Regions from separate parts of the Boseongicola sp. genome, predicted to be linked through region 2. Evidence: riboswitches for the same ligand, from Rfam matches in the RefSeq annotation. Region 2 holds a riboswitch; the other holds the start of a gene.
What was found. Region 2 has a riboswitch for cobalamin ahead of AC221Y_RS07240 (TonB-dependent receptor plug domain-containing protein). Riboswitches for the same ligand answer to the same signal wherever they lie in the genome.

Region 1 (5,178 bases), on a different contig from region 2:
GTCGGTGAAGGCGGTTTCAACCGGCCCCTCGGCGATTTTACGAACGTTCAGCAGCAGCACGTTGTCGAAGTAATCCGGCACGGTGGACAGATCGTGATGGACTGCGACAACCGTGCGGCCTTCGGCGCGCAGCGACTTCAGGACGGCAATGATGGCCTTTTCGGTGGCAGCATCAACACCGGCGAAGGGCTCGTCCAGTAGATAAAGATCGGCGTCCTGCGCCAGCGCACGCGCGAGGAACACACGTTGCTGCTGACCGCCGGACAACTGGCCAATCTGGCGGTTGGCAAAGTCGGTCATGCCGACGCGGTTCAGACACGACATCGCATGTTTGCGATCAGCCCCTGAAAGACGCCCCAGAAGGCCGGTTTTGCGAAAAAGACCCATAAGAACGACGTCAATAACGCGCACGGGGAAGTCCCAGTCGACGCTGGCGCGCTGGGGGACATAGGCGATGCGGTGCATTTCCGCCGCGACGGGGCGGCCCATTATGGTGACTTGCCCGGAGAGCGGCTTGATGATGCCCAGTGCCGCCTTGATCAGCGTGGATTTGCCAGCGCCGTTGGGGCCGACAATTGCGGTCATTTTGCCGGGTTGAAACGTGGCATCGACCGAGAATACGGCCGGCTTCTGGTCGTAAGAGACCGTCAGGCCACGGATCGCAAAGGGACTTTCGCGCAAGAACTGCGCTTCGGCCCGGACATTCTCTGCGTTTGCAATCTGAAGCATTTTGTTTCCTTAGCTTCCTGCGCTCAAAAGGCCATTCAACCCGCGTGCCGGCGCGGTGCCACCCAAAGCGGTGGCGATTGTGGTCGCGTTGTGATCGATCATTCCGACGTAGGTGCCCTCGTAGCTGCCGGGTTCGCCCATCGCGTCGGAGAAAAGCTCTCCGCCGATATTAAGGCTGTGGCCTTGGGCGGCGGCCCCTTCGATGAGAGCGCGGATCGAGCGATCGGAGACCGAGCTTTCGACGAAGACGGCACCAATTTTACGTTCCACAATCATATCGACGAGCGTCGAGATGCGATTCACACCCGCTTCGCTGTCGGTCGAAATACCTTGAATGCCGAGCACCTCAAAACCGTAGGCACGGCCGAAGTAATTGAAGGCGTCGTGGGCGGTGATCAGAACACGGGTTTCGGCGGGAACGGTTTCAAGCGACACCGCAGTGTAAGCCGCGAGTTTAGTCAACTCTGCAATGTAGGTTTCCGCGTTGGCGGCGAAATTGTCCGCAAAATCCGGGGCTGCTTCGCTCATGGCGTCGCGCACGGCTGCAACTGCATAGGTCCAAAGCGCCGGGTCCATCCAGACGTGCGGATCGAAGCGGTCGGCGTAGTCGTCATGGCTGACAAGGTCTTTGGCCGGGACGCCTTCGGCCACGGCGCGCACAGGCGTTTTACGCCCGAGATCAGCCAAAAAGTCTTCCATCTGCGCCTCTAGATAGAGGCCATTCCACAGCACAAGGTCGGCACGTGCCATGGCGAAGATATCTGTGCGAGTCTGGCGGTAACCATGTGGGTCGACCCCCGGCCCCATTAGGGCTTTGACCGTTACAAGGTCCCCGCCGACACGGCGTGCTGTGTCAGCAATCATGCCGGTTGTCGCAACGACAGAAAGCGTTGAACCCTTTGCACGCGCCTGCGCAGCCAAGCTTGCGGCGACAAATGCGCCTCCAATTGCTGTGATGAACTGCCGTCTTTGCACGTGTGGTCCTTTGTATTTAGATTTTTAAAAATGAGAATAATTCGCACTCTCATTACTAATTGAGAACAATTCGCAAGAAGTCAAGGTTTCCGATTGTGAATATTTTCTGGTCGGCAGCAATTCGCGCGTCGCAGATGGACGTTGAGAGGCGCGTGCGGACTTGACTCCTATGGCCCTGTGACCCCATGCAGATTGCGATAGCTTCGGTTCCGGCAGGCGACTGCCGGGCAAAAGGGAACGCGGTGCGGGGGAGAGCCTCCAATTCCGTGACTGCCCCCGCAACTGTAAGCGGCGAGCAACGGCTGAACGCGCCACTGGACGGTAACGTCTGGGAAGGCAGGCCCTAGCGACGACCCGTGAAGTCAGGAGACCTGCCGAGGCGTTCACCCAGTTCGGGGCGCGGGGCGCGTGTACGAGCTACGGTTCTCCGGCGTGGTGGCAGATGTTCGCCGTCCGGAGTGTGATTTCTTCGGATATTTGGATGAGACGTGGCGGCTTTTTTTGGGGCCGTTTTGGGGGTCAGCCATGGCAGTGGCAGACGGGACATCAACTGACTTCAAGGCCTCACGCGATGCGGGTAGCATTGCGTTGGTGCTTGGGCTTTTGGGCCTCGTGCTTTTTGGATTTGTCGTATCGTTGGTTACGGGGCCTTCGGGGATGTCTGTGGCGCGCGGACTGTCGGCGTTTTTTGTCGACAACGGCGGCCCAGAGACGGTCGTGATGCGCGAAATCCGCCTGCCACGCGCAGTTCTGGGCGCTCTGGTCGGGGCGGCTTTGGGCCTGTCCGGGGCCGCAATGCAAGGTTTGTTGCGCAATCCATTGGCCGAACCGGGATTAATTGGCGTTTCAGCGACGGCGGCTTTGGGGGCGGTGATCGCCCTTCAGACCGGGTTGGCGGCGACGTTTGCTTTGGCATTGCCGATCTTCGCGCTGGTCGGAGCCGGTGTGGCGGTTGGCCTGCTGTTGCTGCTGGCCGGGCCACGGGGATCATCACTGGTTTTGATTTTGGCGGGGATCGCGATTTCTGCATTGGCGGCGGCGGCCACGTCATTGGTGTTAAACCTGTCGCCGAACCCCTTTGCCGCAAGCGAGATTATTTTCTGGCTAATGGGATCATTGGCGGACCGCAGCTGGACCCATGTGTGGCTGGCGGGGCCGTTGATTGCTCTGGGCTGTGTGGTTTTGTTTTTGACCGGTCGGGGTCTCGACGCTTTGACCCTTGGCGAAGATGCGGCAGAGGCTTTGGGCGTTCGCATCGGGCGTTTGCGTTTAATGGTTGTGACAGGGACTGCTCTGGCTGTTGGCGCGGCGACGGCAGTTACGGGGGCAATCGGCTTTGTCGGGTTGGTTGTACCGCATATCTTGCGCCCCCTGACAGGCGGGCTGCCGTCGCGATTGTTGCCAGCGTCGGCATTGGGTGGGGCTGCGATGGTCCTTTTGGCCGACAGTGCCGCGCAGGGATTGTTGCCTGACCGGGATCTGAAGCTGGGGGTTTTGACCGCGTTCATTGGCGCGCCTGTGTTCCTGCATCTGATCTTTCGGACACGGAGGGCGGGGCTGTGAGCCTGTTGAGCCTTGATCTTTTGACGGTGATGCGTGGCGGCTGTCCGGTTGTGGATGGTGTTACGCTTGAGATTGGTGCCGGCGAGGTTGTTGGGCTGATCGGGCCAAACGGTGCCGGCAAGACGACGATGATGCGTGGTGCTTTGGGGCTTTTGGCCGCTTCTGGTGGGTCGTCGTTGACGGCCCTTCACGCGCGCGACCGCGCGAAGGCGGCGGCGTGGTTGCCACAGGCGCGCGAGATTGCCTGGCCAGTGTCCGTCGAGACTTTGGTATCGCTTGGGCGATCGCCCTATCTGGCAGGGGGGCGGAAGCTATCGCAGGCCGATCACGAGGCGGTCGCGCAGGCGTTAGAGCAGATGGGTCTGACGGCCTTTGCAAGGCGGGATGCAACTGCATTGTCGGGCGGTGAACAGGCACGCGTTTTAATTGCCCGCGTTTTGGCACAAAGCACACCTCTGATCATGGCGGACGAGCCGGTGGCAGGTTTGGACCCAGCCCATCAGTTCAGTTTAATGCGGGTCTTCTCAAAGCTGGCGCAGGGCGGCAAGTCGGTGTTGGTGTCGATGCATGACCTTGGGTTGGCCGCGCAACATTGCACGCGTTTGGTGATGATCCATCGCGGAAAGTTGGTGGCAGACGGCACACCACGCGAGGTGTTAAGCGACGACCGATTACGCGACGTGTTTCAAGTTTGCGGACGTTGGGATGGCGATGCGTTTCATGTGACAGACGTGTTGGAGGGGGCGGTATGATCGGACCCCAACGCATTGTGTGTCTGACCGAAGAAACGGTCGAGACCCTATATATCCTAGGCGCGGAAGACCGCATTGTCGGAGTGACTGGCTATGCGGTGCGCCCTGCCCGTGTGCGGCGTGAGAAGCCGCGTGTTGGCGCGTTCACCAGTGCTGACGTGCCGAAGATCTTGGCGCTTGAGCCGGATCTGGTCCTGACGTTTTCGGATTTGCAGGCGGATATTGCCGCGGATCTGATCCGGGCGGGCGTGGCTGTGCACGCGTTTAATCAGCGGTCGGTAGCAGGAATTTTCGAGATGATCGCCACGCTTGGCGCGTTGGTCGGGCATGCATCGCAGGCGGATGCTTTGATTGGCGAGCTGCAGGATAATATCTCGAAGGCGCGCACGACGGCGGCCGGGTGGGTACGGCCTCGGGTGTATTTTGAGGAATGGGACGCCCCTATGATTGCGGGGGTTGCCTGGGTGTCAGAACTGATTGCGATTGCTGGCGGCGACGATGTCTTCGCGGATCGTGCGCAGGCACAGGGCGCGAAGGGCCGGATTTTGGATAGCTCGGACGTGATTGCAGCCCGGCCAGATCTGATCCTCGCCAGTTGGTGTGGCAAGAAGGTGCGGCCAGAAAAGATCGCCGCGCGCGCCGGTTGGGCGGCTATTCCGGCGGTGTCACGGGGGCGCATTATTGAGTTGAAATCGCCCTTGGTGCTGGCTCCGGGGCCTGCGGCGTTAAGCGATGGTTTAGCCGCCATAGCTGCCGCGATTTCTGAGACGGCGGACGCGATGGAGACCGTGGCATGATCGCGCACTGGGATTTCATTGTGGCGTTTGGATTGGCGACAGGCATCCATTTGGCGGGTCTTGGGTATCACGCGGCAAACGGCGGGTTTGAGGGCGCGGGGGCCGAGGGACGCGCGGCGTTAAGTTTGCAAGCGGCTCCGGAGGGCATTTCGGACCTTGTTGCGGCCTGGGAGGCGGTCCCGGACGTATCCCCGATTGCAGAAGTATTGGATGCGCCTGTTTCTGAGGACACGGTAACCAAGGTTAACCTTTGGTCGGACAGCACGGTCCCAAATGCGACCCCGAAACTGGAGGATGCGCCAGAAGTGACGACTGCTCCGTCGATTGAAGCGGAAGCTGTCCCGCAATTGGCGGCTTTGCAA
Region 2 (17,423 bases):
CCCGATTGAACGGATAACCAATCAGACCCAAACTTATTTGAAGAATATTTTGCTGACCGCCAAGGATTGACCTTCGGCGCGCGTCATAACAATCGTAATGCGTATGGCAACCTCTGATGAAGCCTTGGCCCGTGCCGCCGCTGGTGGCGACCGTGATGCCTTTTCCAGCCTGATCTCGCGGAATTATGATCGCGTGTTTGGTCTTGCGTTCCGTCTGACCGGACGGCGCGAGGAAGCGGAGGATTTGTGTCAGGATGTTTGCGCGTCGTTGCCTTTCAAGTTGGCGGCGTTTCGGGGTGAGGCGCGGTTTTCGACTTGGTTGTACCGCGTTGTGGTGAATGCAGCGCACGATCGACGACGGCGCGCCGCGACGCATGCGCGAGCAGCTGTTTCCTGGGGCGAGGTCGAGATTTCGCGGCGGGCTGAGGCGGCTGAGGCGGCTGAGGCGCAAAGCTGGCTGCAAGGCGCGATGTCCGGATTGTCCGATGAGTTGCGCGATACGATGGCCTTGGTTCTGGACGATGAGATGACCCATGCGGCGGCAGGCGAGGTTCTGGGTTTAAGCGAGGGGACGATTTCCTGGCGGGTGTCTGAGGTCAGAAAGCGTCTTCGGGCGATGAAGGAGGCAGAGGCATGAGCGACGAGTTCGACGATCTGAAGGCGGCAATGACCGCCGCCACACCTGAACCCGATGCGACGCGCAGGGCTGCGAACTTGGCTTTGGCGGAAGAAAATTTTGCCCGGACCCAAGGATTGCCGGATCAGCGGCGTCCTATGTCTGAGCGTGGCCCACTGGCCCGCCTTGGACATGGAGTGAAAACGATGCTGAATGTGATGACAACGCGGGGCGGTTTGACGCTGACGACGGGTTTGGTGGCTGTGGGCTTGGTGATGGTATTGCCGATGGGGCGCAATTTGCTGACGCCGCCTGCGGAGTTGCAACGCGGTGAGGCGACCTTGGTGGATGTCGACAAGGCGATACGGGAAGATCGCTCGGCTACGGCTCAGCTTGGTGGCCAGACGGCCGAGGTGCAAAGCGCTCCGGTTGCGCCACGCGCACGCCTTGAAGCGGATCTAGCGGATGATACCGCTTTTTTAACAGAGCCAATGATGGAGGCTGAGGAAAGCTTTGTTGCATCTCCGGCAAGCAACGGGGCTGTTGCCAACCGGTCGGCAGAGCAACTTTTGGTTGCGCCTGACGCAAAGCGATTGGTGGTACCGAGCGATGCTGTTGTCGTGCCGGAGGGCGATACAGAAGCCTTCGCCAATGCCGAGACATCGCCTTTGAAAATAACAGCAGATGAACCGGTTTCGACGTTCTCGATTGATGTGGATACGGCCTCTTATGCGGTCGTGCGGTCGTCGCTGACGCGGGGCATGATGCCGCCGCGTGAGGCCGTGCGCGTTGAGGAAATGGTAAACTATTTCCCTTATGCCTATGCGGAATCGAATGGTCCGGACCCGTTTGAACCGACGATCACCGTGATGCCCAGCCCTTGGAACGCTGGCACCAATTTGGTGCATATCGGCATTCAAGGTGATCTGCCTTTGGTGGAAGATCGCCCGGCGCTGAACCTTGTGTTCCTGATCGACACATCGGGGTCGATGCAGGATGCGAACAAGCTGCCGCTCTTGAAGCAGTCGTTTCGGTTGATGCTGGCAGAATTGCGCCCCGAAGATGAGGTTTCGATCGTGACCTATGCCGGATCCGCCGGGCAAGTTCTGGAGCCAACGCGCGCTGCCGAACGCTCAACGATTTTAGATGCGTTGGATCGGCTGGCGGCTGGGGGCTCGACTGCGGGTCAGGCCGGGTTGCAACAGGCCTATCAAGTGGCGGAAGCCATGGCCGGGGACGGCGAGGTGACGCGGGTTATTTTGGCCACGGACGGCGATTTCAACGTGGGGCTGTCTGATCCAGAGGCATTAAAGGATTTCATTGCAGACAGGCGCGAAAGCGGCACGTATTTGAGTGTTTTGGGCTTTGGGCGTGGGAACCTCGACGATGCGACGATGCAGGCGCTTGCGCAGAACGGCAACGGGACGGCGGCCTATATTGATACTCTGTCCGAGGCGCGCAAGGTGCTGGTTGATCAGCTGACCGGGGCTTTGTTCCCGATTGCCAATGACGTGAAGATACAGGTCGAGTTCAACCCGGCTGAAATTGCGGAATATCGGTTGATTGGGTACGAAACCCGCGCGCTTCGTCGTGAGGATTTCAACAATGACCGCATCGACGCGGGCGAGATTGGTGCGGGTCATTCGGTGACGGCGATTTATGAGGTGACGCCGGTCGGATCCGATGCGGTGCGCACGGGGCCGCTTCGGTATGGAGATGGCGAAGCCATAGGTGAGGCAGGCGAACTTGGGTACTTTAAGATGCGCTACAAAATGCCTGGCGAAAGCGTAAGCCGGTTGATTGAAGAGCCGATCTTGCCGGGGCAAGGCGAGGCTGGCTTGGATGCGCAGTTCTCGGTTGCGATGGCGGGTTTCGGACAGCTATTGCGGGGCGGCGATTATCTTGGCGCGTGGAGCTGGGGCGAGGCGATTTCCTTGGCGACGGATGCGCGCGGTGAAGATGCGTTTGGCTATCGCGCGGAAGCCGTGACGCTGATGCGATTGGCGCAAAGCCTGTCGAAGTAAGACCTACGGGCAGTTGCGGTAAGAGGAAGGCGCGCGGTTTATCGGACCGCGCGCTTTTCGTTTTAGGATTTTGGCAAGTCTTCCTCGATATAGGTGTTGATGATGTCGTGGAAGTTTGATTCTGCCCTGAAACCAAGGGCTTTGGCGCGTTCCGGTGCGAAATCGCGAGGCCATCCCGCAACGATTTTAGCGACTGCGGCGTCGGGCTGGTGCTTTATCAGAGCGACCACATCGTTGCCCGCAATCTCGCGTAGGGCTTCGATTTGCTCTTCAACGGTGCAGCTGACGCCCGGCAGGTTAAGGGCGCGACGTGACCCGACCCGTTCAAGGTCGATCGTACCGGCATGGCGCAGGAAACGCGCGGCGGCGCGCGGCGAGGCGTGCCAGTGGCGCACATCTGAGGTGACGGGCAGGATCGCTTCGTGTCCGTTCAATGGTTCGCGGATGATGCCGGAGAAAAAGCTTGAGGCCGCCTTGTTTGGTTTGCCGGGGCGCACGCAGATTGTGGGCAGGCGGATGGACAAACCGTCAAGAAAACCCTTGCGGCTAAAGTCGGAAAGCATGAGCTCCGAAATTGCCTTTTGCGCCCCGTAGGATGTTTGCGGCGCACACAGGAATGTGTCGTCAATCTTGTCAGGGTAGGGGGCTCCAAAAACAGCGATAGATGAGGTGAAGACCACGCGGGGGCGATAGATGCCGCCCGACGCCATGTGTTCGGCGCGGACCGTTTCGAGGAAATTCCAGAAGGCGCGACCATTCACTGTCCAGCCAAGGTCGAAATCGGTTTCTGCCTCGCCCGAGACGATGGAGGCCAGATGAAAAATCACATCGGGGCGCTTTGCGACAAGGGATGCCACAAGGGCGTCATCAGTCACGTTGCCTGTGACGCGGGTCGTGGCGGGGGCTCCGTTTTCGGCGAAACCAAGGTCGAAAAGCGTGACTGTGTCATCGGGCCCTGTAAGCGGCGTGGCTGCAAGTGCGTGGCTAAGCTTCTGGCCGACCATGCCGCCGCCGCCGATGATAAGAATGGATGTCATAGTTTACCCCCGTTTGATTTCAGGAGAGATTAGGGGGGATCGGTGCGGGTCACCAGATCGAACTGGCGGCATATTCTGGCTTAGGTATAATCGCGTAGGTACGGAAAGGACGTGATGTCTTGGTGAAGTTTGGAACCTCTGGATTGCGCGGCTTGGCGGATGATCTGAGCGACGATGTCGTTCGCCGCTATGTCTATGCATTTGTTCAGGTATTTCCGCATGATGGTGTGCTGGTTGTGGGGCGAGATTTACGCGCTTCGTCGCCCCGGATATTACGTGCGGTGGCAGAAGGCGCAGCCCTTGCGGGCCTGCGGGTTCTGGATTGCGGGGTGGTGCCGACGCCGGCGCTTGCCCTTGAATGCGCCGCGCGCGGGGCGCCAGGGGTAATGGTGACGGGGTCGCACATCCCGGCGAATCGCAATGGACTGAAGTTTTACACCCGCGACGGTGAGTTCACCAAGGCGGATGAGACGGCGCTTTTACAGGCACTTGAGGGGCCGCGAGTTGCGCACGAAGCCCGTCCTGCCAAGACCGAGAAATGCGGCGCGGCGGCGGCCTATATCGCCCGTTATCTAGAGTTTTTTGCGTCCGGGGCATTGAAGGGGCAGCGGATTGGGGTCTGGGAACACAGTTCGGCCGCGCGGCAAGTCTTGCCGGAAATATTGACAGGGCTTGGGGCGGACGTGGTCGCACTTGGCCGCTCAGAGACCTTCGTGGCGGTCGATACCGAGGCCATCAGCGGCGTTGTGCGCGATCAACTGGCGGGCTGGGCGGCCGCGCATCGGTTGGACGCGGTGGTTTCGACAGACGGCGACGCGGATCGCCCGCTTCTGGCGGACGAAGCAGGCCTGTGTGTGCCTGGGGACATTCTGGGGCCGCTTACGGCGCGGGCTTTGGGTGCGCGTGACATCGTCACAACGGTTTCGGCCAATACGATGGTTGAGGCGATGGGGCACTTTCTAGAGGTCTCGCGGTGTCGGATTGGGTCACCCTATGTCATTGAAATGATGCAAGACCGGATCACCGACGGGGCGCGATCTGTGATCGGTTACGAGCCAAACGGCGGGGTTCTTTTGGGGTTTGAGGCGGAACTGGACGGACGCCGATTGCCGCCTTTGATGACGCGAGACGCGGTTCTGCCGATTGTCGCGGTTTTGGTGGCCGCTGCGGGGCGATCCGTGTCGGAGTTGGTTTTGAGATTGCCTGGACGGCGAACCGCGACGGATCGGCTGACGGACGTGCCGTCCGACGTGTCGGCGGTGATTGTGGCGGAGGTTTTGGCGGGTGGATCAGGTCTGATCCCACCTGAATTGGGGGCCATCGCGGCGATTGATACGACGGATGGGGCGCGGATGACGCTGGACGCCGGTGTAATCCTGACGATCCGGCCCTCCGGTAACGCGCCCGAGCTACGGTGCTATGTCGAAGCGGACGGATCGCAGACGGCTTCGACAGTACTGGACGAGATGTTGGCGCGTCTTGCAGCACGGGTTGCAGCTTTGCGGACGACATAGCAAAATCGCGGTGCAAACGGCCACCTGTTCTTGACAGGCAACGGACGCGGGCCTAGGCGGGAAGGGCTTTGGTTCCGCTGTGTTTCGATACGGTGGTGAAAAGGGAACGCGGTGCGGGCGAATGTGCCTTAATCCGCGGCTGCCCCCGCAACTGTAAGCGGCGAGCGACGGCTGATCGCGCCACTGGGACACATGTCCTGGGAAGGCAGGCTCTAGCGATGACCCGCGAAGTCAGGAGACCTGCCAAGGTTGTCACCCAGTTTGTCCTCGGGGTGAGGTCAAGCAGCGGCTGTCCGCAGCGGTGATTTTGCCGTTTGCGGAAAGCAATTACTTTCCAATGACTTAAATCGAAAACGGGCGCGCAAAATGCGCTGCCTGAATGCATTGGAGTAAGGATATGGGCGTGAAGTCTATCCTTTTGTTAACTGTCGCAGTGATTGCGCCGCAGACGGTGTGGTCGCAGGACGTCATTGAGTTGGACGAAGCGTTTATCTTTTCGGGCTTGTTCCCGGTCGAAGTAAACCGGACTGGATCAACGGTCGAAGTGTTGGACGCCGACGATTTGGCGGGGTCGGAAGTTGGCGTGGCAGGTGCGCTTGATCGTTTGCCAGGCGTGAGCGTGACATCGAATGGTGGGCTTGGAACATCAAGTGTGATCCGGGTGCGTGGTCTGGATGGGAAATACATCGGCGTGACCATCGACGGGATCGAAGTCACGGACCCGTCGCGCATTCAGAACACGTTCAATTTCGGCACGTTTACGCAAGGAATGCCAAGCCGGATCGAACTGGCGAAGGGTACGCAGACGACGGTCTACGGATCGGACGCGATTGCCGGAGCGGTGAGCATTACAACGTGGCGTCCCGAGGTGGATGGACGTTCGGGGCAATCGTCGCTTGCGGTCGGCAGCTTTGGCACGGCCAACGCAAGCTTGAGCTTTGGATTTCGTGATGAAAGCGGTGAAATTGCTGCGACAATGTCGCGCGTTCATAGCGATGGCTTTACGGCGCGTCCCGGAAATGACGAGGCCGATGGGTTCGATCAAACTGAGTTGAGCCTGGCAATTCGACGCAATCTGACGGACGCGGTGACGGTTGGTTTGACGGGACTTTATACCGATGGATCGTCAGAGTTTGATCAGTCGGATACTGACCCCTTGGCGCAATTGGATGAGACCCGCACGGGTCTGCGCGCATTTGCCGAGATTTCTGGCGGGGCGATCGATCACGAATTGTCCCTTTCGTATTTTGAGAACGAACGGAATGACCTGTTTTCACCCTTTACCAACAATTTCGTCGGTGAGCGTGTGAAGGCGGTTTACCTTGGAAACACGGATCTGTCCGGGGCGGTTTCGCTCGCTTTCGGCGCGGATTGGAGCGAGGAGAGCTCGACATTGGATGGCACCGCGTCCGATGCGTCAAACGGCGCGGTATTTGGCGAACTGCTTTATGCGCTGTCCAGTTCCACGGACGTGACGCTGGGATTGCGCCACGACGTCTATTCCGATTTTGATGATCAGACGACCGGGCGCGTTGCCGTGGTTCACCGCGGGGCGGGCGCACTGACGTATAAGGCGTCGATCGGGAACGGCTATCGTGCGCCCTCGCTTTACGAGCGCTTTGGTCCGTATTCGCCCGAGGTTGTGGAACTGCAGCCCGAAACAAGCCGAAGTGCGGATCTTGGGATCGAAGCCGCCTATGAGAATGCGTCTTATGGAGCCACGCTGTTTTACACCGAAATTCAGGATTTGATCGGGTTTGACGGCACGGCAGTAACCGCCGCGCGCCCTTTTGGCGCCTATTTCCAAGCGCCGGGCACCACGGTCAGCAAAGGTGTCGAACTTTCGGCCGAATGGACAATTGGAGCGGCAGATGTGTTTGCGAACTACACCTTCACGAATGCTGCGACCGAGGGCAGCCGGTTAAGCCGTGTGCCGCGCCATGACGTGACTTTGGGTGTATCGGGCGCATTAAGCGACACTCTCACCGGGACGTTTGATGTGCGGTCCGTGCGCGATACGGTCAACTTTGGCGCACCGATGGACGACTATACCTTGGCAAATGTGACGTTCACACAAAGCCTTGGCGAAGACAGGGATGCATTTTTGCGGATCGAGAACATTTTTGACGAGGATTACGAGTCCGTTCCGGGGTACAATTCCGCCGGTCTATCCGTCTTCGTGGGGCTTCGTGCGTCGTTCTAAATCCATTCTGAAAACACTGGCCTTGGCGGGATATCTCGCCGGGGCTCTTCCGGTTTGGGCTGCGGATGCGCCGGGCCGGGTCGTTTCGATGAACCTTTGCACCGATCAATTGGCGATGATGTTGGCGGCTCCGGGGCAGTTGGTGTCGGTCAGCCGGATAGCGCTGGACCCGGTGTCGTCCGCAATGTCGGCCGAAGCGGCGGCCTACCCGATCAACGCAGGGATCGCGGAAGAAGTCTTTGCGCTCGCGCCAGATCTGGTTCTGGGCGGCACCTATACTGATCCCTTTGCCGTCCAGATGTTGCGCGATCTTGGGATCGAAGTTGTGCAGTTCCCAATCGTATCGCAGTTGTCGGACATCCCGGATGTCGTGCGCCAGATGGGCGCGGCGCTTGGGCGGGTGGCGACGGCAGACATCCTTGCGCGTGAGGTCGAAGCGCGGCTTGATACGATTTCAAACGTGACTGATGAAGGGGTGCCCGAGGCTGCATTTTTCTTTGCGAACGGGTACTCTCTTGGGGCGGGAACGTTAAGCCATGACATCGTGACGAAGGCGGGTTTTGCGAACCTTGCCGAGCGTTTGGGGCGTAGCGGCGGTGGACGCTTGTCGTTGGAAGAGCTGTTGTTGAACCGCCCGGATGTTTTGGTGTCGGCGCAGCCCTATCCGGCGGCGTCGCGGTCGGAAGAGATCATGGCGCATCCCGCGTTGGACGGCATTCCGCGTGTGGCAAGTGGGCCGGAATGGGTCTGTGGGACGCCTTTGACGTTGAGGGCATTGGACCAAATGGTGGCCCTGCGTGAGACGTTGGAATGACGTCTGATCTGTTGAGTGTACGAGTGGACCGGCCGTGGTTAACGGTTGCGCTGCCCGCGACATGGCGGGCGTTGAGTTTCGCACCGTACCGGCCGGGTGATGTCGCGTGCGACCGCGTGCTTTGGCGTGAGGTGCGCGACCAGGACTTAACGCAGGATTTTGACGCGGTGGGCTGGTTGGCGGGCGAGGTCGGATCGAGGGATGCGGTGGCAATGCTGACCTCGCGCAATGTCGATCGCTTTGTGCATCGGCGTGCGGTCGTGGACGGTGTCGTGGCCGAGGCTGTGGCGACCGTTGGCTTGTCGAATGCCGAACGCATCGGCACGCGGCGCGACTTGCCAGACGGCAGTTATGGGACAATCAATGTGGTGGTCGCAGTGTCCGAAGGTTTGACGCCAACAGCGCGGATCGAAGCCCTGTCGATTGCCGCATCGGCGCGCACTGCTGCGGTTATGGAGGCCGGATTCCCGGTCGAAGCTGGCATTGCGACGGGGACCGGAACGGATTGCCTTGTGGTGACATCTCCGGTCGGGAAAAGTGGATTCGCAGGGATGCATACGGGTATTGGAGAGGCGGTTGGGGCTTGCGTATTCGCGGCGGTGGCGCAGGGTGTTTCGGACTGGTTGGCCGAGCGGTAGATTTGGTTTTTGAAAGTTTGAAGGTGCGCTTTTAAGGAATTGGCAACGTTTCGAACTGCCCGAACTCGATGCGGGCGTTCCACGGGTCAACGTGGTCGGTTTCGGCCATAAGGGCGCGGTAGACGCCTGCGTGGCTGACCCAAAGCGTTGGTTCGCGGTCGCGGTTCGCCAAAGCATTTCGGGTGCGATTTTGAAGCATAGCGACGCTCTCGCCACCGTGGGGGCGGGCGTGGAAGAAATCGTCGGCCCATGTGTCAAGTTCGGCGCGGGGGATGTCGTTCCACCGCGTATTTTCCCAATCTCCGAAGTCCATTTCGATCAGGTTGGGGTCCTCAATGACCGGGACGCTTCGCCTTGTTGCTATGGCTGTTGCAAGCTTTTGGCAGCGGCTGAGAGGGCTTGTGGCAATCTGTGTGATGTGCGGCAAGGTTTCGGCCAGGCGGTTTGCGACGGCATTAAGTCCGGGGGCCAGATCAAGATCGGTGCGGCCATAACAAAGCCCGTCGGGTGCGGCGGGTTGGCTGTGACGCAGGAAGATCAGAGGCATGCGAGGAGGACGAGCGGGATCAGCGCTTCAGTCAGTTGCTCGACCGCGCCGAGCGCGTCGCCAGTGTATCCGCCGAGGCGTGCTTTTAGACGGCGCGCTACTAGGGCAAGGAGGGCCATCAGCGCCAGGACAACGGCGATTGCGGGGGTGATCCCGATGGTGAGAATAAGCGCAATTGCAATCGCGGCGCCAACCCAGAGCGCAGCATCGGTGCCTTTCGGAGCGCCCGCCATGAAGCCAGCCGCGCCACCGGACCGGGCATAAGGCAGGTGTGCCATGAGCCACGCCATCGCAAAGCGCCCCAATCCGTGACCAGCGATGATAGCGACGAGCGCTGAAGTCAGCGGCAACATCGTCAGTGCGGTAATTTTGATCGCGAGCGTCAGACCTAAAGCGAGAACTCCATAGCTGCCAATGCGGCTGTCGTGCATGATCTCAAGGGCGCGATCTCGGTCGCCGCTGCCGCCCAATCCATCGGCGACATCGGCAAGCCCGTCCTCATGAAGAGCGCCCGTCAAGAGCATACCTGCGGCGATGGTTAACAGCGTTGCGAGGGCTTGCGGGATGATGAGAGACAGGCCCCAAAACAGCGCAGCAAGCGCAACTCCGATGGCGAGACCGACGGTCGGGTACCACCGCACAGCGCGCGCCATGGCGGCGTCAGAATGGGCGACGGGCGGCAGCCGGAGACGGGTCAGAAAGCCCGCCGCAAGCACCAGTTCCACCCGTGCGTTTGTCATGCTGGCCCCGAAATTCCGGCATCTTCAAAGCTGGCCATATCGGTTAACATCCGCGCGGCGGCCTGAACGAGCGGCCACGCCAAAAGCGCGCCGGTGCCTTCGCCAAGCCGCAATTGCAGATCCAAAAGCGGCGCGGCATCGAGAGCGGAAAGCATAGCGGCGTGGCCCTGTTCCTGACTTTTGTGGGCGAAGACCATAGATTGTCGCACGCCTGGATTGAGGCGCGTCGCGACCAATGCTGCGGCCGTGGCAATGAAGCCATCAACCAGAATGACGCGGCGAGCGTCGGCCGCGCCAAGCATGGCCCCAGTCATCATCGCAATCTCGAACCCGCCGTATTCTAACAGCGCCGTTTTCGCGTCCAAGGGGCCAGTGCGCGCGGCGGCTTGGGTGAGAATTTCCTCTTTCGCGGACAGGCCAGGGTCATCAAGTCCGGTGCCGCGCCCTGTCAGAACATCAAGGCCGACTTTGGTGATTTTGTGGGCGAGCATCGCGGCGGAAGAGGTGTTGGCGATGCCCATTTCGCCAAAGGCGACGGCGTCCCAGTCTCCGTCAGCGCCAAGCACGCGCCCCTTTTCAAGTGCCTCATCGGCTTGATCCAACGTCATCGCAGGTCCGTTAAGGAAGTTTAGCGTGGCCGGAGCAATACGGCGGTCGATGAGGTTTGGATCGTTGAAGGGCTCTCCAGCGACGCCCGCATCCACGACGCGCAACGCAGCACCGGTGCTGGCTGCAAAGACGTTTGCCGCTGCCCCTTTACCGAGGAAATTCAACACCATCTGCCGAGTGACTTCTTGGGGAAAGGCCGAAACGCCAGCGGCGGCAATCCCGTGGTCGGCGGCAAAGATCGTAAGCTGACAGTTATCCATTCTGGGTGACAGACTGCCTTGCACCATGGCGATCTGCACGGCGAGATCCTCAATCCGGCCAAGCGCGCCCAAAGGCTTGGTCTTCATGTCGATCTTGCGTTGAAGATCGGTGGCGAATGTCGTTTGGTCTGTCACGGCTTTTCCTGCATTAACGGTCAAGCCTGCTTACGAATTTGTGCCACGCGCCGCAACCAAAGGACGCCGCCATGACCGACGAAGTTGACATCAATGCCCGCCACAAGGCGCGGATGCAAAAGATCAAGGCCGCCCGTGATCGGATCATGGAAACCAAGACCGTCGAGAAGGGGCTGATCATTGTTTTGACCGGGAACGGCAAGGGCAAGTCGTCGTCAGGATTTGGGATGATTTTCCGCTCGATCGGGCATGGAATGCCCTGCGCCGTAGTGCAGTTTATCAAAGGCTCTATGCAATCGGCCGAGCGTGATTTGCTGAAGGCCAAGTTTGCCGACGAATGCCCGGTGCATGTGATGGGTGAGGGATTTACCTGGGAAACACAGGACCGGGAGCGGGATATTGTCATGGCCGAGGCTGCATGGGAAAAGGCGAAAGAGCTGATCCGAGATGAACGCAACCAGATGGTGCTTTTGGACGAAATCAATATTGCGCTTCGATATGACTACTTGGATGTCGAGGATGTTGCGGATTTTCTGGTCAACGAAAAGCCCGCGATGACCCATGTAATCCTGACGGGGCGAAGCGGCAAAGACGTGTTAATCGACATCGCGGATTTGGTAACAGAGGTTAAGGAAGTGAAGCATCCGTTCCGAACTCAGGGTGTGAAGGCGCAGCCCGGAGTGGAGTTTTAGGCCCATGCCTCGCGCGCTGATGGTGCAGGGGACGGGCTCGAATGTGGGCAAGTCGGTGATCGTTGCGGGGCTGTGTCGCGTGGCGGCGAACCGAGGCCTTACGGTCAGGCCTTTCAAGCCGCAAAACATGTCGAACAACGCCGCCGTCACAGATGATGGCGGTGAGATTGGTCGAGCGCAAGCCTTGCAGGCATTGGCGTGTCGGGTGCCGATGTCGGTCCATATGAACCCCGTTTTGTTGAAGCCGGAAAGCGATACCGGGTGTCAGGTCGTGGTGCAGGGGCAAGTGCGTGGGCCACTCCAAGCGCGGGATTTCGGCGGGGCAAAGGCGGATTTGATGCCCGCTGTCTTAGAGAGTTTTGCACATGTTTGTGACGGCGCTGATCTGGTGCTGGTCGAAGGCGCGGGAAGCCCGGCCGAGATTAACCTTCGTGAAGGCGACATTGCGAATATGGGGTTCGCTGTTGCTGCGAATGTTCCGGTTTTGCTGCTGGGCGATATCGACCGCGGCGGTGTGATTGCCCAGATTGTCGGGACGCAGGCGGTGCTGGAGGCAGAAGATCTCGAGATGATCCGCGGTTTTCTGATCAACAAGTTTCGCGGTGATCCAAGGCTTTTTGACGAGGGCTATGATGGAATTGAAAATCGCACTGGATGGCCGGGGTTTGGCGTAATCCCGTGGTTCAATGATATTGGGATGCTGCCCGCCGAGGATGCCGTCGATTTGGAGCAAAACGCAGGTGACGGTGCGTTTCATATCGCCTGCCCAATGCTTAGCAGGATTGCGAATTTTGACGATTTGGATCCGCTTTTGGCCGAGCCGTCCGTGCGGCTGACAATGGTGCCGCCGGGGCGGGCCTTGCCGGGCGATGCGGATCTTGTGATCTTGCCGGGGACCAAGTCGACGCTGGGTGACTTGGCGTTTTTCCGCGCGCAGGGGTGGGATGTTGACTTAAAGGCGCACGTGCGGCGTGGGGGCCATGTTCTTGGGATCTGTGGGGGATATCAGATGCTTGGGGTTCGGTTGCATGATCCTGATGGGCTGGATGGTCAGGCTGCATCCGTTGATGGGCTCGGATTGTTGGATGTCGAGACGGTGATGTCGCCATCGAAGTTTTTGACACGTGCGCGGGCGACGCACGCAGCGAGCGGCGTGGCGTTTGATGGATATGAAATTCATATCGGGGTAACTCAAGGGGCCGATACAGAGCGGCCATTTGCCAAGATCGGCGGCGTGCCGGATGGTGCAGTGTCTGCGGACGGGCGGGTCTCTGGGACATATTTGCACGGGCTGTTTTCTGACGATGCATTTCGCGCGGCATGGTTGAATGCGCGCGGCATTGCGGCGTCCGGCACGCAATATGGGGCTGATGTGGACCGCGTTCTGGATGATTTGGCGGCGCATTTGGAAGCGCACGTTAAGATTGATGAACTTTTTGCTGCGGCTGGTGAGGTCTAGGTTAACGCAGCCTCCAGCCTTTGCCACTCGGACGAATTACCGGGAAGACCGAGGCGGATCCAGCTGTCGGAATAGGGGAAAATCCGGCTCCAGATTTGAGCGCGGGCAAGGGTGTCTTGGGCCGCTTTTGCGTCCGAGGTTTCGTACAATCTGAACAGCGCAGTTCCGCCAATACATTGCCAACTAGCGGCGACGGCAATGGCGTCGATGCGGGCGGTTTCGGTGGCGAGACGGGCGCGGGTTTCGGCCTGCCAGCTTGTGTCCGCGAACGCCCGTGCGCCAATTTCCAACGCTGGTCCAGAGACGCACCACGGACCAGCGGCCGCGGTCATTTTTTTGATGAGATCGCGCGGGCCAGCCGCAAAGCCGAGGCGAAGACCGGCAAGGCCAAAAAACTTTCCGAAGGAGCGCAACACAATTACATTCTGCGGCGTGGGATGGGAAAGGAGAGAGCGTTCCGGCGTCGCATCCGCAAAGCTTTCGTCGACGACCAAGAGGTCGACAGATCGGGCGATGTCAGACAGCATTTCCGGCGTGAAAACCGTGCCGGTCGGGTTGTTTGGGTTGACGACAACCGCGAGGTTTGCGCCAGTTAATCCGGCGACATCCGGCACCTGATCGACATGCCACCCCACGTTTGTCAGCGCGGCTTCGAACTCGTTGTAGGTGGGCGCAAGGATGCGTGCGGCTCCGCGGATTCTTAGGTGCGGCAAAAGTTGGATTGCGGCCTGCGCGCCGGGAAGTGCGACAAGGGCCCAATCTGTGTCATATTCTATGCGGGCAGCATCTAGGAGGCGGGCATGTGCATCTGATCTGGGAAGCGAGCGCCATGAATTATTATCTACGTTATCAATAGGGTAGGGCGCTCTGTTGATTCCGGTAGAAAGATCGATCCAGTTGGCTTCGATCCCACCGAATGAATTGATAGCAAGCCCCATGTCTCCGCCGTGATCGCGCGGCGTTGTCATAGAATTGCGATGACGATCAAGAGCGCTGCGAGAAGCCCCACTGCGCGCAAATAGAGGTGAACTGCGCGATCTATATCGGCAGGCGTTGGGTCGGGGGCGTCCTCGTTTAAGAACGGATCGTCGCTTGGGCCTTCGGGATAAAGGCGCGGTCCGGATAGGCACACATCGAGCGCTCCGGCCATGGCCGCCTCGGGCCAGCCTGCGTTGGGGGACCGGTGGGTTGTTGCATCCCTAAACGTAACGGTAAGGGCGCGAACTGGGTTCGGTTGCACTACGGAAAACAACAGCGCGGTCAGGCGGGCTGGCACCCAATTTGCGATGTCGTCAAGGCTGGCGGCGGAACGGCCAAAGTCGATGTGACGCTCGGTTTTGTGGGCAATCATGCTGTCGGCGGTGTTGATTGCCTTGTATGCGGCGATGCCGGGCAGGCCGAAAAGAACGCCCCAAAAGACCGGCGCGACGATCCCGTCGGAGGTGTTTTCAGCGAGGCTTTCAATTGACGCGCGTGCGATACCTTCGGTGTCGAGCGCATCCGGGTTGCGACCGACGATACGGGCGACGGCAATGCGCGCGGCCGCTAGATCTCCGGCTTTGAGCGGGGCCTCAACATCGGTGACGTGGCTGTACATGCTGCGGGATGCGACCAGCGGGGCGGCGAAGAGGCCGGTCAGAAGAACACCGATCAGTCCGTCGGGAAGGATCGCCGCGATGAGGGCAGTCGGGAGGATGGCAGTGGCGAGAACAATCGCCAGCGTAATGCGGCCCCAAGAGCGCTTTTGCGCAGGCGAATCTTCAGGAAGGTTAAAGCGCTGATCCATGTGATTGATCAGTCGACCGATCCATGAAACCGGATGGCCGATTGTGCGAAATAGCCTGTCCGGCCAGCCGAACGCACCTTCTGTGGCCAATGCCACCACCATCGCCGCTGCCGACATGTCCTGTCCCCTGCAAACCCATTGATTGAATGGCACCGGTGAGGGCGTTATGCAACGTTGACCTTATCGGGGAAGGCAAGTGCATGGGCAGGATCATACTGGTGACAGGCGGCGCGAAGTCGGGGAAATCGGCTTGGGCCGAGGATCGTATCCGCGCGCTTGGCGGCAATCCGGTTTACATTGCTACGGCGCAGGCTTTTGACGACGAGATGGTGCGACGGATTGCGGACCACTTGTCCCGGCGCGGCGATGGCTGGACGACATTGGAAGAGCCGCGCGATCTGCCTCGGGTTTTGGATGAGACCGACGGGGCGGGGCCACGGTTGGTGGATTGTCTGACGCTTTGGTTGTCAAACGAGATGCTGGCGGATGACGGCGATTGGCGTAAGTCTTTGCAAATATTGACTAAGTCTCTTGAACAACAAACAGCGCCGGTGATTTTGGTTACCAACGAAGTCGGCTCGGGCATTGTGCCGGACAACGCCCTTGCACGTCAGTTTCAGGATGCCGCGGGCGTGGTTAACCAGGCCATCGGCGCGATCGCGGATGAGGTTGTGCTGGTCGTTGCCGGGCAGGCTTTGACGATAAAGTGCGGCGCGGCTTAGTTTTCCGCGACCATCAAACCTTCATCTTTCAATTTCTTATGGGTTTCGTCGATGGCGCGGTACGCACGTTCCGCCAACAGGTCAATCTCGTCTGTCGTGATCGGAAGCGGTGGGCAGATGATCATACGGTCGCCCACATGGCGCATCACCAGATTGTTGGCAAAACAGCGTTCGCGACAGATAAGACCCGCGGTTCCAGGCCCGCCAGCGAAGGCTGCGCGGCTGGACTTATCAGGTGTCAGCGCGATCGAGCCCATGAGGCCGACGATCTTGGCTTCGCCCACAAGCGGGTGCTCTGTCAGGGCTTCCCATTTTTTGCGCATGTAGGGGGCGGCGGTGTCGCGAACGTGGTCGATGAGATTTTCCTCTTCGATGATCCGCAGGTTTTCAAGCGCGACGGCGCAGGCGACCGGGTGGCCGGAATAAGTGTAACCATGGTTAAATTCGTCTTGGCCAATGGTATCCGCAATCTCGTCTGACAGGATCGAACCGCCGATAGGCTGATAGCCGGACGACAGGCCTTTGGCGATCGTCATAATGTCGGGCTGGACGCCGATGGTCTGGCTGCCGAACCAGTTTCCGGTGCGTCCAAAGCCGCAAATGACTTCGTCAGCGATGAAAAGAATGTCGCGCTCTTCGCAGATGCGCTTGATCTCGGGCCAATAGGTATCAGGCGGAACAATCACGCCACCGGCACCCTGAATAGGTTCGGCGATAAAGGCGGCAACGCGGTCTTCACCAAGTTCATCAATGGCTTGCTCTAATTCCCGAGCGCGGGCGAGGCCGAAGTCTTCGGGTGACATCTGACCGCCTTCGGCCCACCAGTCTGGTTGGTTGATGTGATGAATATCGGGGATGGGCAACCCGCCTTGGGCGTGCATCGCCGCCATCCCGCCAAGCGAGGCGCTGCCCATTGTCGAGCCGTGGTAGGCGTTCTTGCGGCTTATGATGATGGTTTTCTCGGGCTTGCCCTTCATCTCCCAATAGCGACGCACGACGCGGATATTGGTGTCGTTGGCGTCCGAGCCGCCGCTGGCGAAGAAAACATGGTTAAGATCGTCGGGGGCGAGTTCGGCCAGTTTCGTCGCGAGCGCGATGGCCGGAACGTGGGTGGTTTTGAAGAATGTGTTGTAGAAGGGCAGCTCACGCATTTGACGTGCGGCAACATCGGCAAGCTCGCCGCGGCCATAGCCGATATTCACGCACCAAAGGCCCGCCATCGCATCAAGGATTTGCACGCCCTCACTGTCATAAAGGTAGACGCCCTTGCCGCGCTTGATGACGCGCGCGCCCTGTTCGGCAAACTCTCCCTGTGTGGAAAACGGGTGTATGTGATGCGCAGCATCAAGGGCCTGAAGGTCGGCAGTGGGCATGTGGTTGGTGATGACGGGCATGGGAGGCCTCCAGCGAACGGGCGTTTGACATAGAGATATGATCAAATTTTATGCGCGGTCAATCCGCGATGCGACAGCTCTAATCGGAAAGCGTCAATCGAACCTGTCCGATGCCTTGGCGAATGTCGTCGCCGATGGCCTGTGCGGCGCGTGCCGGATCGCCCTCGCGCAGGGCGGTAAGGGCCTCGTCGTGCTTGTCGGGCAAGTTCGCTGTGCCAAATCGACCACAAACG

Region 1: linked by a shared signal. The riboswitch ahead of AC221Y_RS19510 (FecCD family ABC transporter permease) and the one ahead of AC221Y_RS07240 (TonB-dependent receptor plug domain-containing protein) in region 2 are both predicted to bind cobalamin.

The regions. Positions count from the first base shown of each region.
Region 1 covers NZ_JBVCWP010000253.1:285-5,462, forward strand. The annotation lists gene aztA (zinc ABC transporter ATP-binding protein AztA) at 1-729, opposite strand, end outside; gene AC221Y_RS19505 (metal ABC transporter solute-binding protein, Zn/Mn family) at 739-1,704, opposite strand; cobalamin riboswitch at 1,892-2,097, shown strand; gene AC221Y_RS19510 (FecCD family ABC transporter permease) at 2,113-3,267, shown strand; gene AC221Y_RS19515 (ABC transporter ATP-binding protein) at 3,264-4,019, shown strand; gene AC221Y_RS19520 (cobalamin-binding protein) at 4,016-4,816, shown strand; partial or broken gene AC221Y_RS19525 (hypothetical protein) at 4,813-5,178, shown strand, end outside.
Region 2 covers NZ_JBVCWP010000038.1:1,724-19,146, reverse strand. The annotation lists gene AC221Y_RS07260 (RNA polymerase sigma factor) at 104-637, shown strand; gene AC221Y_RS07255 (vWA domain-containing protein) at 634-2,640, shown strand; gene denD (D-erythronate dehydrogenase) at 2,703-3,677, opposite strand; gene AC221Y_RS07245 (phosphohexomutase domain-containing protein) at 3,800-5,191, shown strand; cobalamin riboswitch at 5,244-5,453, shown strand; gene AC221Y_RS07240 (TonB-dependent receptor plug domain-containing protein) at 5,589-7,394, shown strand; gene AC221Y_RS07235 (ABC transporter substrate-binding protein) at 7,381-8,208, shown strand; gene AC221Y_RS07230 (adenosylcobinamide amidohydrolase) at 8,205-8,846, shown strand; gene AC221Y_RS07225 (histidine phosphatase family protein) at 8,878-9,393, opposite strand; gene cobS (adenosylcobinamide-GDP ribazoletransferase) at 9,384-10,133, opposite strand; gene cobT (nicotinate-nucleotide--dimethylbenzimidazole phosphoribosyltransferase) at 10,130-11,137, opposite strand; gene cobO (cob(I)yrinic acid a,c-diamide adenosyltransferase) at 11,209-11,829, shown strand; gene AC221Y_RS07205 (cobyric acid synthase) at 11,834-13,288, shown strand; gene cobD (threonine-phosphate decarboxylase CobD) at 13,285-14,256, opposite strand; gene cbiB (adenosylcobinamide-phosphate synthase CbiB) at 14,253-15,191, opposite strand; gene cobU (bifunctional adenosylcobinamide kinase/adenosylcobinamide-phosphate guanylyltransferase) at 15,275-15,796, shown strand; gene AC221Y_RS07185 (aspartate aminotransferase family protein) at 15,793-17,190, opposite strand; gene AC221Y_RS07180 (GntR family transcriptional regulator) at 17,270-17,423, opposite strand, start outside.